Regions from separate parts of the Embleya sp. NPDC059213 genome, predicted to be linked through region 2. Evidence: riboswitches for the same ligand, from Rfam matches in the RefSeq annotation. Region 2 holds a riboswitch; the other holds the start of a gene.

Region 1 (8,362 bases), on a different contig from region 2:
GGCCGCCGATGAACGCGCTGAACCGGCAACTCCAGGAGGAGTTGCGGGCGGCGGCGCACGAGGCGGGCGAGCGGGCCGACGTGCGCGCGGTCGTGCTCTACGGCGGTGAGAAGGTGTTCGCGGCGGGTGCGGACATCAAGGAGATGGCCGACATGACCTACGTCGACATGGTCGACCGGGGGGCCGCGCTGCAGTCCGCGTTCACCGCGGTCGCCGAGATCCCCAAGCCGGTCGTTGCCGCGATCACCGGCTTCGCGCTCGGCGGCGGTTGCGAACTCGCGCTGTGCGCGGACGTACGGGTGTGCGCCGACACCGCGAAGCTGGGCCAGCCGGAGATCACCCTGGGCATCATCCCGGGCGCCGGCGGCACCCAGCGGCTGCCCCGGCTGATCGGCCCCGCCAAGGCCAAGGACCTGATCTTCACCGGCCGCTTCGTGGCCGCCGCCGAGGCGCTCGCGATCGGCCTGGTGGACCGGGTGGTGCCGGCCGAGGAGGTCTACGCCGAGGCGGTGAAGTGGGCCACGCAGTTCGCCAACGGCCCGGTCTACGCACTGCGGGCGGCCAAGGAGGCGATCGACCGCGGCCTCGACGTCGACCTGGACACCGGCCTGGAGATCGAACGCCTGCAGTTCACCGCGCTGTTCGCGACCGAGGACCGCTCCACCGGCATGCGCGCCTTCGTGGCCAAGGAGAAGCCGAAGTTCACCGGTCGCTGATCCCGGGCGCCCGGCGCGGCCGGCGCGAAACGGCCGCGGGGCCGCGGGGCGAGTGCCCCGCGGCCGTCGGTGTGAACGTGGATCCGCGCGATGGGATCAGATGTTCGGGTACAGCGGGTGCTTCTGCGCCAGAGCCGTGACGCGCGTGGCCAGGGCCGCCTTGCGGGCGTCGTCGAAGCCGGGGAGGAGGGCCTCGGCGATGATGTCGGAGACCTCCTCGAAGTCGGCCTTGTCGAAGCCGCGGGTGGCCAGCGCCGGCGTGCCGATCCGCAGGCCGGAGGTGACCATGGCCGGGCGCGGGTCGAACGGGACCGCGTTGCGGTTGACCGTGATGCCGATCTCGTGCAGCCGGTCCTCGCCCTGCTGACCGTTGAGCTCCGAGTCGCGCAGGTCGACCAGGACCAGGTGCACGTCGGTGCCGCCGGTGAGCACGGTGATGCCCGCGTCGGTGACGTCCTTGCGGGTGAGCCGCTCGGCCAGGACGACCGAGCCCTCCAGGGTGCGCCGCTGGCGGTCCTTGAAGTCGTCGGACGCGGCGACCTTGAAGGCCACCGCCTTGGCCGCGATCACGTGCTCCAGGGGGCCACCCTGCTGGCCCGGGAAGACCGCCGAGTTGATCTTCTTGGCGTACTCCGCCTTGGACAGGATGACGCCGCCGCGCGGGCCGCCCAGGGTCTTGTGCGTCGTGGTGGTGACCACGTCCGCGTACGGCACGGGGCTGGGGTGCAGACCCGCGGCGACCAGGCCCGCGAAGTGCGCCATGTCCACCATGAAGTACGCGCCGACCTCGTCGGCGATCCGGCGGAACTCGGCGAAGTCGAGCTGCCGCGGGTAGGCCGACCAGCCGGCGATGATCAGCTTGGGCCGGTGCTCCTTGGCCAGGCGCTCGACCTCCTCCATGTCGACCCGGTGGGTCTTCTCGTCGACGTGGTAGGCGACCACGTTGTAGAGCTTGCCGGAGAAGTTGATCTTCATGCCGTGGGTGAGGTGGCCACCGTGGGCCAGGTCCAGGCCGAGGATCGTGTCGCCGGGCGTGAGCAGCGCGAACATCGCGGCGGCGTTCGCGGACGCGCCCGAGTGCGGCTGCACGTTGGCGGCCTCGGCGCCGAACAGGTCCTTGACCCGGTCGATGGCGAGCTGCTCGACCACGTCGACGTGCTCGCAGCCGCCGTAGTAGCGCCGGCCCGGGTAGCCCTCGGCGTACTTGTTGGTCAGGACGGAACCCTGCGCCTCCAACACCGCCACGGGGGCGAAGTTCTCGGAGGCGATCATCTCCAGGGTGTTCTGCTGGCGGTGCAGCTCGTCGGTGAGGGCGGCGGCGACCTGCGGGTCCACCTCGCTCAGCGGACGGTCCAGGATCGTCACGGTTGTCAGCTCCTCGATCGGGTCGATCTCGATCATTCGCCGCAGAACGCGGCGTACTCGTCGGCCGACAGCAGGCCCTCGGCCTCGCCGTCGATGCGCACCTTGAACAGCCAGCCCGTCCCGAAGGGGTCGGAGTTCACCAGAGCGGGGTCCTCGGCGACCGCGTCGTTTATCTCGACGATCTCGCCGGAGACGGGCGCGTACATGTCGCTGACCGACTTGGTGGACTCCAACTCGCCGCACGGCTCGCCGGCGACGACCTGTTGGCCGACCTCGGGAAGCTGGACGAACACCACGTCGCCGAGCGCGTCGGCCGCGTGCTGGGTGATGCCCACGAGGGCGGGGGAGGCCGCCTCGTCGAGCCACTCGTGTTCCTTGCTGTAGCGCAGGTGCTGGGGTGCGTGCACGGGTCCATTCTCCATTCGAATGAGGTGAGTCTGTTCCGCAGGTGGGTTTGTAATGGTTTGTGCCGCCGGCCGTGCGCCCGTGTGGGTGGAGGGCGCCGTCGGTCGAGGGTCAGGCCCGCTTGTAGAACGGCAGTGCGACCACCTCGACCGGCTCCGCCTTGCCGCGGATGTCCACGGCCAGACGGGTGCCCGGTTCGGCCCGCTCGACGGCCACGTACGCCATCGCGATCGGCACGCCCAGCGTCGGCGAGGGCGCGCCGGAGGTGACCTCGCCGACCCGCTCGCCGGTCTCCGCGTCCACCACCGGGTAGCCCGCGCGCGGGACCCGCTTGCCCGGCGAGGTCAGCCCGACCAGCGTGCGGCGCACATCCTCCTGCGCGGCGGCCAGCGCGTCGCGGCCTACGAAGTCCTCGGGCTTGTCCAACCGGACCACCCGACCCAGGTTGGCCTCGTACGGCGTGGTCTCCCGGGTCAGCTCGTGGCCGTACAGCGGCATGCCCGCCTCCAGGCGCAGCGTGTCCCGGCAGGACAGCCCGGCCGGCACCAGGCCGTGCGGCTTGCCGGCCGCGAGCAGCGCCTCCCACAGCGCGACCGCGTCGCCGGGCGCGGCGAACAACTCGAAGCCGTCCTCGCCGGTGTAGCCGGTGCGGGCGAGCAGCACCGGGACGCCGGCGACCTCGGTGCGCAGGATCGCGTAGTACTTGAGCGCGGGCAGGTCGGCGTCGGTGAGCGAGCCGACGATCGCGGTGGACGCGGGACCCTGCACGGCGAGCAGCGTGTACTCCTCGGAGGCGTCGCGCACGGCGGCGTCGAAGTTCTCCGAGCGGTACTTCAGGCTGCCCGCGACCACGTCCGCGTTGGACGCGTTGGCCACCACCACGAAGTGCTCGTCGCCCAGCCGGTAGACGATCAGGTCGTCGACGATGCCGCCCTCTTCGGTGCAGATCATCGTGTACCGGGCGCGGTCGATCCCGATCTTCGAGACGAAACCGACCAGGGCGTGGTCCAGCGCACGGGCGGCGTCCGGGCCGGTGACCTCGATCTCGCCCATGTGGGTGAGGTCGAACAGGCCGGCCGTGGTGCGCACCGCGGCGTGCTCGTCGCGCTCGCTTCCGTACCGGAGCGGCATCCGCCAACCGGCGAAGTCGGTCATCGTGGCCCCGAGCGCGTCGTGCACGGCGTCGAGCGGGGTCCGGCGGTCGGTGGTCATGCGAGGGCTCCTTCGAGGGGGCGCCGGCGGGAACACCCGAGGGGCGCGGGCCGGTCGGGGGCATGGCGAACGGCCGCGGGTCCGGTCGGCGCGCACGAGGCGCGGCGCGCGGGCCGGAGGCGGGTGTCGGCGCGGAGGGCGGCGAAAGGGGTCGAGCGGTGCGGCGAATACGACAACAAAGGGGGCTCCCTGCCATGGCTTACAGCCCTTTTCGACCAAGATCGGTCGAAAAGTGGGGTGCCCTCCCCTTCTGTCATCGGAACCTGAGAGCTTCATCGCTGCCGAGCGCATCCGCGCGAAACAGTGATTTGCACCGTGGGTGAACCGCACCAGCGGTGCGATTGCTTTCCAGAAGTGCCTGACCCATGCGGTATCGGTGCCTGAGAGATTCCGGGGAGGAGTTGCTCCTTCGGCGCCCCGCTCGTGGGCGAGGACTCTTCCGCGTGGGGTCGACGGCCGATATGAGGTTGTGCCCGGCATGCTAGCGCGTGTCGTCAATCCCCCGCCGGGGCCGGGGCCGGGACCCGTCGAGTCCGCGGGTCGCGACTTCGGGGCCGCCGATTTCGAGGACTGCCGGCTTCGCGGGCCGCCGTTTTCGAGGGATGGCCACGACGCGCTCGCGCGCGCGGGTGCGACACCATGCGCAGGGCAGGACGGTTCGGGACAAGGGAGGGCTCGTGGAGACGGACTCGGCGGGGGCGCATACCGGCGCCGCGAAGGGCGGCGTGTTGATGCCCCGGTCCGTGCACGACCTCCGGGAGGAGCGCGATCGCCCGGGGGAGCGGATCGGCGACCGGGTGGTGGACGTACTGGCCTATCCGGCCTCGTGCGTGCTCGTGGTGACCGGCCTGCCCGGGGCCGGCAAGAGCACGTTGCTCGCCCGGGTGGTCACCCCGGGGCCGACCGTGGCCGTGCTGGACGCCGACCTGGTCCGGGCTCGCTGGGCGGTGCGCGCCGGGCGCATTCCGTACCGGGCCTATCGGCCGCTGGTGCGGCTCTCGCACTACGGCGAGGTGGCCCGGGCGTTGCGCGGGCCCGGCGCGGTGGTCGTGCACGACAGTGGCCGAAATCCGATCCTGCGTCGGGTGTTGGTGTTCGCCGCCCGTCGGCGCGGCAGTTCGGCGCACGCCCTGTTGTTGGACGTGACCGCCCATCAGGCGCTTTCCGGCCAACGCGCGCGCGGGCGCGGGGTCTCCACACCGGTGTTCGCCCGACATCACCGCGAGTGGCGCGAACTGCTCGCCCGACTGACGCCGTGGCTGGACGCGGGCCCCGCCCTGGCGTCCGCCCCGGGCGGCTTCACCTCGTGCGTATTGCTCGACCGCCCGGCCGCCCGAACACTCAGCCGGATCGTTTTCGCAGACCCCGTACCCGGACAGTCCCGACGGCGGCTGTCGACCGAGTCGTAAACTGCGGCGGACACCAGAGGAGCACCACCATGCCGTTCCCGGCCAATCCCGTGGAGAGCGCGCTCGTCGCGGCGATGCACGACCCGTCCCGGGCCGAGGCTCTCTTCGAGGCCCTGGCCGAGGCGGACGTGTGGGTGCCGCTGCCCGAGGGCGGCAACCCGGCCGACAGCGAACTGACGCTGCCGACCACCGAGATCGACGGCCGGCCGTATGTGCCGGTGTTCTCCTCGGAGGAGGAGTTCCGGCGGGTCGCGGGCCCGATGGCGTGCACGGTCGCGCCGCTGCGCGAGTTCGCCCGCGGGCTGCCGCCGCACGTGGGCATCGCGATCAACCCGGGCGGCGAGGTGGGCATCCCGATTCCGCCGCCGGGCGTACTGGAGCTGGCCCGGCTGCCCGGCGGGGGCCCGCGCGGCGCGCGAGTGCGGCTGTACGAGCCGGACGAGGAGCCGATGGAGTTCCTGATCGCCGCCGCCGCCGAGTTCACCCACGCGCCGGTGATCCTGAGCGCGCGACGCGGCCTGGGCGAGATCGAGTCGGACCCGCCGTGCCTGTTCATCGGGGTCGAACTGGACCGCTGGCAGGAGGAGGACCGCCTGATCGCGGTCGGCGCCCTGGAGCGCGCGCTCGGCCGGGCCGCCTGCCCGTGGCCGGTGAACGTGGTGCTTCTGGACGTTGCGCAGGATCCTGTGGGGGACTGGATGCTGGAGCGGACCGAGCCGTTCTACCTGCGGGCCGACCAGCGCTGAGCCGGCGTCCGGCACCGCCGTGCGCCCATTCGTCGAGATCCGCTCATCGGTACATCATTCGGGTTCGGGGAGGACGTCGTGAACCAGGTCGAGCAGGCCTTGAGCCAGGTGGCGCCCGGGCGCTACGACGCCTACGAGCGGTTGCTCGAAGCGCTCACCGGCGCCCGGGTGTGGATGCTGTTGTGGCAGGGGCAACCGGGCAGTCCCGACGCGCAGTACGGGAACATGGACGTGGCCGGGTGGCGCTACGCCCCGGCGTTCACGTCCGAGGAACAGCTTCGTCTCAGTGGCTGGGATCGCTCGTTCGAAATCTGTCCGGTCACCGAGATCGCCTCCTCGCTGTACACCGACCACTGGGGCCTGTGGCTGAATCCGCACGTCCAGGGCGGCGGCGTCGGCGTGCCCCACCTGGACCTGCGGCGGATCGTCGGCGGCCTGGACCGGTTGCTGGCGGGCCCCCTGGAGGTGGGCGAACCGACCCTGTGGGACCCGGCGTTCTATGCCGTGCTCGGCGGCCAACTGTTCCAGACCCAGGTGGTGCGAGCCGCGCACCGGGCCTGGGTGCGACCCACCGTCGGACCCGAACGCCTCGTCATCGGCCTGCGCCTGACGGACAATCAGCCCGCGACGATGCAGCGCATGCGGGATGCGATGGAACGTGCCTCGGCCGCCGCGCCGGCCGGCCTGACGTTGTCCTCGGTCGCCCTGGACGACCCGTTCGACCCGGTGGCCGCGTGGATGCGCGAACACACCCGGCCGTTCATCGGCATCGACATGCTCGACGAGGCGGCCCGCAACACGCAGTGAGCGAAGATCGGCACACAGTGGCGACATCGGGCAACAGACACTGATGCCCCCAAAAAACTGACGTCACGTCATCAAACGCTGCCTTGTTGTGATTTCGTGACCGATCTACGCGGATCAACCAGCGAATCGGCGCTTCGTAATCACGGTTCAGTAAAGGTATTCCGCGACCCCTGTTGGTGACCCCCGTCACGGAGGAGTCTCACCCGGACGACAGATCCCGAAGATCATCGGGATCGCAATGCCGGGTATGGCGACGGGATCGGCGATCCCGAGCCGCCGTCGCATCCGTGAGCGGGGAGGGTCGATCCATGACGGCACCGATCGAGACCACCGGTGTGGCCCGAGAGGCGCACCCCGAAGCGATCGCCGAGTCCGCCGGCGTCCGCATCGAGGGTCGTTCCCTCGGCCAGATCGCGTGGGCCCGATTCCGTCGCGACAAGGTCGCGATGGCCGGTGGCGTGGTGATCATCTTCATGGTACTCGTGGCGATCTTCGCCCCGGTGATCACCTCCTTCATCGGCGGCGATCCCACCGAGTACCACGACGATCTGCTCGACCCGGTGTTGAACATCCCCAACGGCAGCTTCGGCGGCGCCAGTTGGGACCATCCACTGGGTCTGGAGCCGGTCAACGGCCGGGACATCTTCTCGCGCATCGTCTACGGCGCCCGCATCTCGATGCTCGTGGCCTTCCTCGCCACCCTGCTGTCGGTGGTCCTCGGCGTCGTACTGGGCACCGTGGCGGGCTACTTCGGCGGCTGGATCGACGCGCTGATCAGCCGCGCGATGGACGTCTTCCTGGCCTTCCCGCTGCTCCTGTTCGCGATCGCGATCGGCAGCAGCCTGCAGGGCGAGGCGTTCGGCCTCAAGGGCGACACGCTCCGGGTCACCGTGCTGATCTTCGTGATCGGCTTCTTCAGTTGGCCCTACATAGCCCGCATCGTGCGCGGCCAGACATTGTCGCTGCGCGAGCGGGAGTTCGTGGACGCCGCCCGCAGCCTCGGGGCCACCGATCGGCACATCATCTTCAAGGAGCTGCTGCCCAACCTGGTCGGTCCGATCCTGGTGTATTCCACGCTGCTGATCCCGACCAACATCCTGTTCGAGGCCGCCCTTTCCTACCTGGGCGTCGGCGTGCAGGAACCCACCGCCTCGTGGGGTGGCATGCTCGCGCGCGCCACTCCCCGGTACGAGGACGCACCGATGTTCATGGTCGTCCCCGGAGTCACCATCTTCATCACCGTGCTCGCGTTCAACCTGCTCGGCGACGGCCTTCGAGACGCCCTCGACCCACGCAGCCGCTGAATATCCCGCAAGTCCCCACGAGGAGGCACGACCAGCGATGAAACACCCGGTAACTCGCAGGCGCAGGGCCCAGGCGCTGATCGGCATCGTTGCGGTCACCGCGCTGACCGCAACCGCGTGTGGCGGTGGCAGCGGCGGCTCGAAGAAGAAGTACTCGCCGAGCAACAAGGCCATCACCGAGGTCGTCAACCAGTCGTCCAAGAAGGGCGGGACGCTCAAGCTGGTCAGCTCGGACAAGTTCGACTCGCTCGACCCGGGCGACATGTACTACGCCTCGGCCTGGAACTTCTCCCGGCTGATGGCCCGTCCGCTGCTGACGTTCAAGCCCGCACCGGGCAACGCGAGCTACGAGTTCGCGCCGGACCTGGCCACCGACGTGGGCAAGACCGACGACGGCG
Region 2 (8,362 bases):
ACGACCTCGACGCCGCCCGCCCGCAGCCCGGCCGCGAGTACGGCCGCGTACCGGTGGGTGCGCCGCGCGATCGAGGTGAGCCCGTCCGGCCCGTGGTAGACCGCGTACATGCCGGCCATCACGGCCAGCAGGACCTGCGCCGTGCAGATGTTGCTGGTCGCCTTCTCCCGGCGGATGTGCTGTTCGCGGGTCTGCAGCGCGAGCCGGTAGGCGGGCGCGCCGTCGGCGTCCACGGACACCCCGACCAGCCGGCCCGGCATGCTGCGGGTGAGCTTCTCGCGGACCGCCAGGTAGCCCGCGTGCGGACCGCCGAAGGCCATCGGCACGCCGAATCGCTGCGTGGTGCCGACCGCGACGTCGGCGCCCAGCACGCCCGGCGCGCGCAGCACGGTGAGCGCGAGCAGGTCGGCGGCGACCGCCACCAGCGCGCCCTGGGCGTGTGCCGCCTCGATCACCGGGGTCAGGTCGCGGACCCGGCCGTCGGCGCCGGGGTACTGCAGCAACACGCCGAAGCAGCCGCCCTCGGGCAGCCCGTCGGTGGTGTCGGCGACCACGACCTCGATACCCAGCGCCCGGGCCCGGGTGCGCACCACCGCGATGGTCTGCGGCAGCGTGGCCGCGTCCACGACGAACACGTCGCTCTTGGCCCGGCCGGCCCGCCGGGCCAGGGTCATCGCCTCGGCGGCGGCGGTGGCCTCGTCGAGCAGCGAGGCACCGGCCACGTCCAGCCCGGTCAGGTCGGTGACCACGGTCTGGAAGTTGAGCAGCGCCTCCAACCGGCCCTGCGAGATCTCCGGCTGGTAGGGCGTGTAGGCGGTGTACCAGGCGGGGTTCTCCAGCACGTTGCGGGTGATCACCGGCGGAGTGAAGGTGCCGTGGTAGCCGAGCCCGATCATCGAGGTCAGCACGCTGTTGCGGGAGGCCAGCTCGCGCAGTTCGGCGAGCACCTCGGCCTCGGAACGCGCGGCGGGCAGTTCGAAGCCCTCCAGCGCGCGGATCGCGGCGGGCACCGCCGCGTCGGTCAGCTCGTCCAGGGATCCGTAGCCGATCGCGGCGAGCATCTTCGCCTGCTCGTCGGTGTCCGGACCGATGTGCCGGCCGGTGAACGGCGACGCGGCCTCCAGGCCGGTCAACGAGCCGGGACCGGAGGGGAGTACGGCGTGAGCACGCGTCGGGGCAGGGGTGCGCGGGGTCATCGCGAAAGGCCTCCTGGATCGCTCCTGGACGGACACGCGGGTCGCGCGTCCACCGGCCTCCCCCTCTGTCATCGGTACCTGAGAGCTTCACCGCGCCCGGAGCACCGGTCGAACCGGTTCCCGCGGGCGCGATTTGCACCGTCGGCGAGGACCCGACCCGACTCGGCGAGCCACGTACGGATCCTGCTTTCCAGAGTGCCCACGACCACGCGGTACGGGTGCCTGAGAGATTCCGGGGAGGAGTTGCTCCTTCGGCGCCTCGTGTGCACGACACGAGGACTCTCCCGCGCGAACGTAATGGGCGACCTCAACGGTATCAGCGTGACACCGGCCGCGGCCTGCGCACTAGGCGTAGGTCACAGTGGTGGTCGGGTAGCCCAGGGAGCGCATCATGCCCTGGAGCATGCCGGTGGTGTTCCGCTCCGCGCGCTCCACCAGTCCGGCGGTTTTCGCCGCGTCGTCGATCTTCTTGGTCGCGAGCACGTACAACTGTTGCTGATCGCCGGGATTGCCGGAGAAGAAGTCGCCCATGCGGTCGAACAGGCCCCGATCCTGGGCGATCACGTGGCTGTTCTTCTGGTCCAGCGCGGCGGGCGCGAGCCGCGCGTGCGGGAGCCTGATGGTCACGCTCTTGTCCTGCGGCGAGGTCCGGATCGCGTCCTGGCCGATCCCGCCGAATTCGACGAAACCGCCGACCTGGCCGACGCCGACGAACAGCGTGCGCTGGCCGCGCACGGCGTCCGGCAGGAACTTGGCGTCCTTTTCCAGGTCCACCACGACCTGGAAGGTGCCGCTGACCGCCTCGTAGCGGCTGAGGTCCTGCACCGCCTTGAGCATCACCGGCCCACTGTGGTCCTTGGTGGTCTCGCCGAACGGATTGAATTTGCCGGGTAACAGATTGACCAGGCCGACCAGCACCAGCGCCAGCACGATGAAGCCGACCAGCAGCGTGACCAGGAAGGCCGGCAGTCCGAGCCTGCGGCGAGCCGATCGAAAGGCACCCTGCCCTCGTATCGGCCGCTCTTTGACATCAGTCATGGTGGGGACACCCCCGAGGAGTCGTCTGCCCGGCGCCTGCCCCGGATCGACGCGGCTATCCCCGGTCGAGCGCGGGCAGCGGAATCGGTTCCCCCGGTCGCAGCGCCGGATCGGTGATCGCGAACGTGCGCACCCGACCCGGCCGCCCGCCCGGCACCTCGAAACGCACGGTGACCCGGCCGACGCCGCTGCCCTGGACCCAGCCGGGCCCGAACTCCTCGTGCAGCACGTCCTGGCCCGGCGACCAGGAGACCCGCTCCGGCTCGGCCGCCGCGGGCACTTCCGGGTCGCTCACCGGGTCCTCCTCGACCACTTCCCCGGGCCCGGGCCCGGCCGCGCCGAACAGGTCCTGCTGGGCGAAGTCGGCCAGGCCGCTCACCCCCACCCCGAGCAGCCGCACCCCGCCGGTGACGTCCACCTGGGCGGCCAGTCGGCGGATCGTCTCGCGCACCACGCCCGGATCGTCGGTGGGCCCGCGCAGCGTCTCCGAGCGGGTCAGCGTGCCGAAGTCGTAGCGGCGCAGCTTGAGCACGATCGTGCGCCCGGAGCGCCCGGCGGCGCGCAACCGCTCCACGCACCGGATCGAGAGCCGGTCCAACTCGCGGGTGATGCGCTCGCGGTCCACCAGGTCGGTGGCGAAGGTGTCCTCCACCGACACCGATTTGGCGTCCCGGTCGGCGACCACGGGGCGGGCGTCCAGTCCGGCGGCCAGCACGTGCAGGCCGTGTCCGTGCGCCTGGCCGAGCAGTCGTACCAGTTCGCTCTCGTCGACGGCGGCCAGGTCGGCCACGGTGTCCAGGCCGGCCCGACGCAGCACGTCGCCGGTGGCCGGCCCGACCCCGGGCAGCGCGCGCACCGGCAGCGGGTCCAGCATCGCCCGCTCGGTGCCGGGAGCCACCACGCACAGCCCGTCCGGCTTGTCCGCCTCGGACGCGATCTTGGCCAGCAGCTTGGAGGTGGCCGCGCCGACCGAGCAGGTCAGCCCGGTGGCCGCGTGGATGTCGGCGCGCAGGCGCACGGCGATCGCGGTGACCCGCTCGGTGTCCAGCGTGCCGCCGTGCGGGCCCGCCTCCAGGTCGACGAACGCCTCGTCCAGGCTGAGTGGCTCCACCAGCGGCGACAGCCGGTGCAGCAGCTCCATCACGGTGTCGCTGACCTGCCGGTAGAGCGCGAAGCGCGGGCTGAGGAAGGCGGCGTTGGGGCAGCGTCGGCGGGCCTCGCCGATCGACATCGCCGAGTGCACGCCGAACACCCGGGCCTGATAGGAGGCGGTGGCCACCACACCGCGTGCGCCGATGCCGCCGACGATCACCGCCTTGCCGGCCAGGCTGGGCTTGGCGACCTGCTCGACCGACGCGTAGAACGCGTCCATGTCGAGATGGAGGATGCCCGGCGCGTGTCTCACACCGGGCAATGATGACGTACGGGACCGACATCGGCCCGCGTCGGCTCGCTCGGGGCGCTCGCTCAGTCGCTCAGGGCGCGGCGGATCTCGTCGTTCCTCGGATCGTGTGCCCGCGGATCCGGTCGGAAGACGATCTGCCCGGTCGCCTTGATCGCGGCGAGCACCTCGCGTCCGGTGCCGTACACGGTGGGCCCGACGTGGCCCCACGTGAAGGACTCGTCCGGAACGCCGTACGCGGATATTCCGGCGGCCTTGCACAGCCCGAGCGCACGCCGCAGATGGAAGCTCTGCGTGACCACGATGACCCGGTCGATCCCGTAGACGCGCTTCGCGCGAATGCAGGATTCCCAGGTGGAGAATCCCGATTCGTCGGTCACGATCCGGTGTTGCGGTATTCCACGCTCCGCGAGGTAGCGCCGCATCACCCCGGTCTCGTCGTAGCGGTTGCCGCCGCCGTCGCCACTGACCAGGATCACCCGGGTCCGGCCGGTCCGGTACAACCCGAGTGCCACGTCCAGCCGGCGGGCCAGCAGATCGGACGGCCGGTCCCCGTGCACACCCGCGCCGAGCACCATCGTGACGTCCTGATACGGCACGTTCGCCGGCGTGCGCACCCGTCCCCCGGCGTACAGGTGCAGCCCCGTGATCGGGGCCAGGCCGGCCACGGTGAGCAGGACGGCGGCCTGGTAACCGCGTCGTTGGGCGCGCCGCGAACGCGGCAGGGTCGGCCGGCGAATGATCACGTCCATGGGGACGTCCTGCCCGGCGGACCGGTTCCCATCCGCCTCGGGCGCCTCGGACCCGCCTCAGACCGCCTTGTCGCGCCGCCTGCGCGCCAATTCGTCACCCGGATGGACCTGCGCGATCGACTCCCCGGAGCCGGTGTGCTCGCCCTGGAGCTGCGCGAGCGAGCCCTCGACCTCGCGCCACACCGCCCCCACGGCGATCCCGAAGACCCCCTGCCCGCCCTGCACCAGGTCGATCACCTCGTCGTACGACGTGCACTCGTACACGCTGGCGCCGTCGCTCATCAGCGTCATCCCGGCCAGGTCGCCGATGCCGCGACCGCGCAGGTGGGCCACCGCGATCCGGATGTTCTGCAGCGAGACGCCGGTGTCCAGGAGCCGCTTGACGATCTTGAGCACCAGGATGTCGCGGAAGCCGTACAGGCGTTGGGTGCCCGAGCCGTGAGCCGGGCGGACGGTGGGCTCGACCAGACCGGTGCGCGCCCAGTAGTCGAGTTGGCGGTAGGTGATGCCGGCCGCCGCGCAGGCCGTCGGGCCTCGATAGCCGACATCCTCCGACGGGGTGCCGGCGGGCGGGACATCCTGCCGCCGGGGGCCCGCACCGGGGTCGGTCGCCGGCAGAGGACGTGCCGTGCGGGCGCGTTCCGCCGCCGTGATGTCGCCGGTGCTGCTCACGCCGACCTCCCTTTCGTCTCCCCGCGCCCGGGTACGGCGCGGAGAGTCTCTTCAGTCCCGGGCCGCAGGCGGCGAGGTGCAACGCGCAGGGGTCATCCCGGAACTGTCGTTTTCGACGGTAGGCAGTCACCAACAGCGCGTCAACGACCGCGCCGTTCGGCACGCCGAGTGACGCTCCTCGCACGAGTGGTTTGAAGCCGCGTTCCACGGGTAGATCTGGCCACTTTGCGGCCGATCGAAACGGATCACTAACCGAACGGGTCGGATCGACCTCGTCCGTCGGCGCGTCGTGGTCCGCGGCGCGGCGGCCGGCGGGCGACCCGCGGCGCGTCCGAACGCAAAGAACCGCCGACCATGCCCCTCGCCGGGACGGCGGGCGAGACGGTCGGCGGCTTCGGACGCGCACCGGGCCCGGGCGGGCCGGCTATTGGCTCGTGGTGCCGAAGTCCTCGGGCGAGATGTCGTTCAGGAATTCCCTGAACTTCTCGATCTCGTCCTCCTGCTCGTTGGGGATCACGATGCCCGCCTCGTCCAGGACCGCGTCGCTGCCGACGATCGACGTCCCGGTCCGCAGCGCGAGCGCGATCGCGTCCGACGGGCGCGCGCTGACCTCCACGCCGCCGGAGAAGACCAGCTCGGCGTAGAACACGCCCTCGCGCAGGTCGGTGATCCGGATCTGGGTCAATTCCTGTCCCAACGCCTCCAGCACGTCCCGGAAGAGATCGTGCGTCAGAGGACGCGCGGGTACCACGCCCTGTTGGGCGAACGCGATGGCTGTCGCCTCTACCGGGCCGATCCAGATGGGGAGATAACGATCGCCCCCCGTCTCCCGTAGGAGCACGATCGGCTGGTTAGAGGGCATCTCCACCCGGACGCCCACAACCTCTAGCTCGTTCACATCGCCACACTAGCGCGCCCGACTGTCGGTCACCGATCCCCGGGGGCCGAATAGGTCGGGGATTCGTCGTTTTTTCTTCGTGACGCGGCGTGCCCGCCCCCGGTGCGCCGGGCGGGCGAAATCACTCACGGCCGCGCGCCGGGTCGTTCAGCGGCCCAGCCGGGGCGCGAGCGCGGTGGTGACCAGGACGGTGTGCAGCCGCGAGGTGAGCGCGAGCAGGTCGCGCACGGTCTCCTCGGCGCCCGCCTTGGCCCGCGCGCCCCGGCGGTGCAGCAGCGGCGCGACGATCTGTTCGACCAGCGCGGCCTCGCGGTCCGCGGCGGCCTTGGTCTGGCGCAGGTGTCGCGGTTCGACGCCGTAGCGGCCCAGCGCGGCCACCAACCGGGCCACCACCAGCGCGTCGCCGTCGTAGACCACCGCGTGCTCGCCGTCGGTGTCGCCGGGGCGCGGACGGTGCGGCTGGATCAGGCCGAACTCCTCCAGCCGCGCCAGGTCCACGTCCTGGATGCCGGCTGCGGCGATCAGGCCCGGCCGGTCGAGCAGCACCATGGTGGCGTCCCGGCCGGCCGAACCCGGATCGCCGTCGGCGTCCTCGGATCGCTCGGATTCGGCCGGGGTCGGGCCGGCCGGTTCGAGACCGCGATCCATCGCGTCGAGCTGATCCTTGATCACCCGAAGCGGCAGATAGCGGTCGCGCTGCACGCGCAGCACATAACGCAGTCGTTCGATGTCGGCGGCGCCGAACTTGCGATAGCCCGAAGGGCTCCGCTGCGGCTCGATGAGCCCTTCCGCCTCGAGGAACCGGATCTTGGAGATGCTGATGTCCGGAAACTCGGGACGCAGCAGGGTCAACACCCCGCCGATGCTCAAGGAGACCGATCCGGCCGCCGCCGGACTCACCCGATCTGCCCTTGCCGACTGGGGAAGAAGACCAGTCGGTACTTACCGATCTGTACCTCGTCGCCCGGCGTCAGCGGGACCTCGTCGATCCGCTCGCGCCCCACGTAGGTGCCGTTCAGGCTGCCCACGTCGGCGACCGCGAAGCCGCCGGCGGTGCGGCGGAACTCGGCGTGCTTGCGCGAGACCGTCACGTCGTCGAGGAAGATGTCGCTCTGCGGATGCCGGCCGGCCGTGGTGCGGTCCGAGTCGAGCAGGAAGCGACTGCCCGAGTTGGGCCCGCGGCGGACCACGAGCAGCGCGGTGCCCGGCGGCAGCGCGTCCACCGCGGCCTGCGCCTCGGGAGTGAGGATCTCGCGGGGCGCGGGTTCCGCGTCCAGCGCCTCGATACCGCTGATCGAGATGGTCGAGGTCTGCTCGGACGCGCGCTCGGCACCCGCACCCAGGCGCGAGCCGCAGTTGGAGCAGAACCGGCCACCGGGCGGATTGTGATGCCCGCACGTGCTGCACACCACCACGTCGGCCTCCTGACCCGTTCCGGTCGAACCTCGACCTTCGGTCGAGAGTTGCCCGAAACTTATGCGCGCCGTGTGTTCGTGGTCAACAGCGACATGCCCGGCGGTCGCGTCGGACTCGCCGAGCTGCGGAGCGGGTGCGGGAGGGGAGCCGGCGGACGCCCCGTACGGGGTGCCCGGCGGCATGGTCGGCGGGGCGGCCGGCGGGTTGCCGGACCTCCCCGCATCGGCAGCCGGCGCGTCGCCGGAGCGACGGGAACGACCGAACAATTTCGCGAACAACTTCACGGGCGAACCTCCCCGAGAGAACCTGGCCCGCCCGTGGGGCAGGAGGAGTGGGTCGTGGTGATGGACTGCCTACCGCTTCGCCGGGCCGTCAGGAGCCCAGGCTGTTCTGATAGGCGGCCGCGTCCAAGAGCGCGGCCGGTGCGGCGGGGTCGTCGAGGCGTACCTCGAACAGCCAACCGTCGCCGTAGGGATCGGAGTTGACCAGCTCCGGTGCACCGTCGAGCGCGTCGTTGACGGTGGTCACGACGCCGTCGAGCGGTGCGAAGAGGTCGCTGACACTCTTGGTCGATTCCAATTCGCCACAGGGCTCTTCGGCCACGACGCGGGTGCCGACCGGCGGCAGCGTGACGTGGGCGATGTCGCCGAGCGCGTCCTGCGCGAATTCGGTGATACCGATCCGCACCGTCCCGGAGATCTCTTCCATGACGCGCACCCATTCGTGCTCCGTCGTGTACGCGAGATCTGCGGGGTACATGCGGACAGCCTGCCCTTCTTGCCTGACGAGTGGTGCACCGACGGCGACCGGCGGACTGATTCTGTCAGGTGTACTCACCCGTTACCGGCGCCCGGTGCCGAGCGAGCGTAACCAGGCTTGTTCGCGGGCCGCAAGGCGTCGATCAGCACCTCCTGCGACGGTGTGACAATGGCGCCGGCCTGCTTCTTCTCCAGGGTCTTCACGACGCCCCCGGGGATGTTCAGCGCGG

What was found. Region 2 has a riboswitch for glycine ahead of gcvP (aminomethyl-transferring glycine dehydrogenase). Riboswitches for the same ligand answer to the same signal wherever they lie in the genome.
Region 1: it holds a riboswitch for glycine, as region 2 does, so the genes downstream of both, gcvT (glycine cleavage system aminomethyltransferase GcvT) here and gcvP (aminomethyl-transferring glycine dehydrogenase) in region 2, are expected to answer to the same signal.

The regions. Positions count from the first base shown of each region.
Region 1 covers NZ_JBHZAV010000010.1:58,441-66,802, reverse strand. Annotated here, with positions in the region: gene ACFXMF_RS06305 (enoyl-CoA hydratase-related protein) at 1-716, shown strand, start outside; gene glyA (serine hydroxymethyltransferase) at 813-2,117, opposite strand; gene gcvH (glycine cleavage system protein GcvH) at 2,114-2,488, opposite strand; gene gcvT (glycine cleavage system aminomethyltransferase GcvT) at 2,598-3,698, opposite strand; glycine riboswitch at 4,057-4,150, opposite strand; gene ACFXMF_RS06285 (AAA family ATPase) at 4,376-5,107, shown strand; gene ACFXMF_RS06280 (enhanced serine sensitivity protein SseB) at 5,137-5,853, shown strand; gene ACFXMF_RS06275 (enhanced serine sensitivity protein SseB C-terminal domain-containing protein) at 5,932-6,660, shown strand; gene ACFXMF_RS06270 (ABC transporter permease) at 6,969-7,964, shown strand; gene ACFXMF_RS06265 (ABC transporter substrate-binding protein) at 8,002-8,362, shown strand, end outside.
Region 2 covers NZ_JBHZAV010000003.1:90,401-98,762, reverse strand. Annotated here, with positions in the region: gene gcvP (aminomethyl-transferring glycine dehydrogenase) at 1-1,196, opposite strand, end outside; glycine riboswitch at 1,397-1,493, opposite strand; gene ACFXMF_RS02140 (DUF4230 domain-containing protein) at 1,542-2,234, opposite strand; gene ACFXMF_RS02135 (DNA polymerase IV) at 2,290-3,639, opposite strand; gene ACFXMF_RS02130 (ElyC/SanA/YdcF family protein) at 3,702-4,388, opposite strand; gene ACFXMF_RS02125 (MerR family transcriptional regulator) at 4,446-5,060, opposite strand; gene ACFXMF_RS02120 (bifunctional nuclease family protein) at 5,485-5,958, opposite strand; gene ACFXMF_RS02115 (MerR family transcriptional regulator) at 6,106-6,828, opposite strand; gene ACFXMF_RS02110 (FHA domain-containing protein) at 6,855-7,373, opposite strand; gene gcvH (glycine cleavage system protein GcvH) at 7,747-8,133, opposite strand; gene ACFXMF_RS02100 (DUF881 domain-containing protein) at 8,208-8,362, opposite strand, start outside.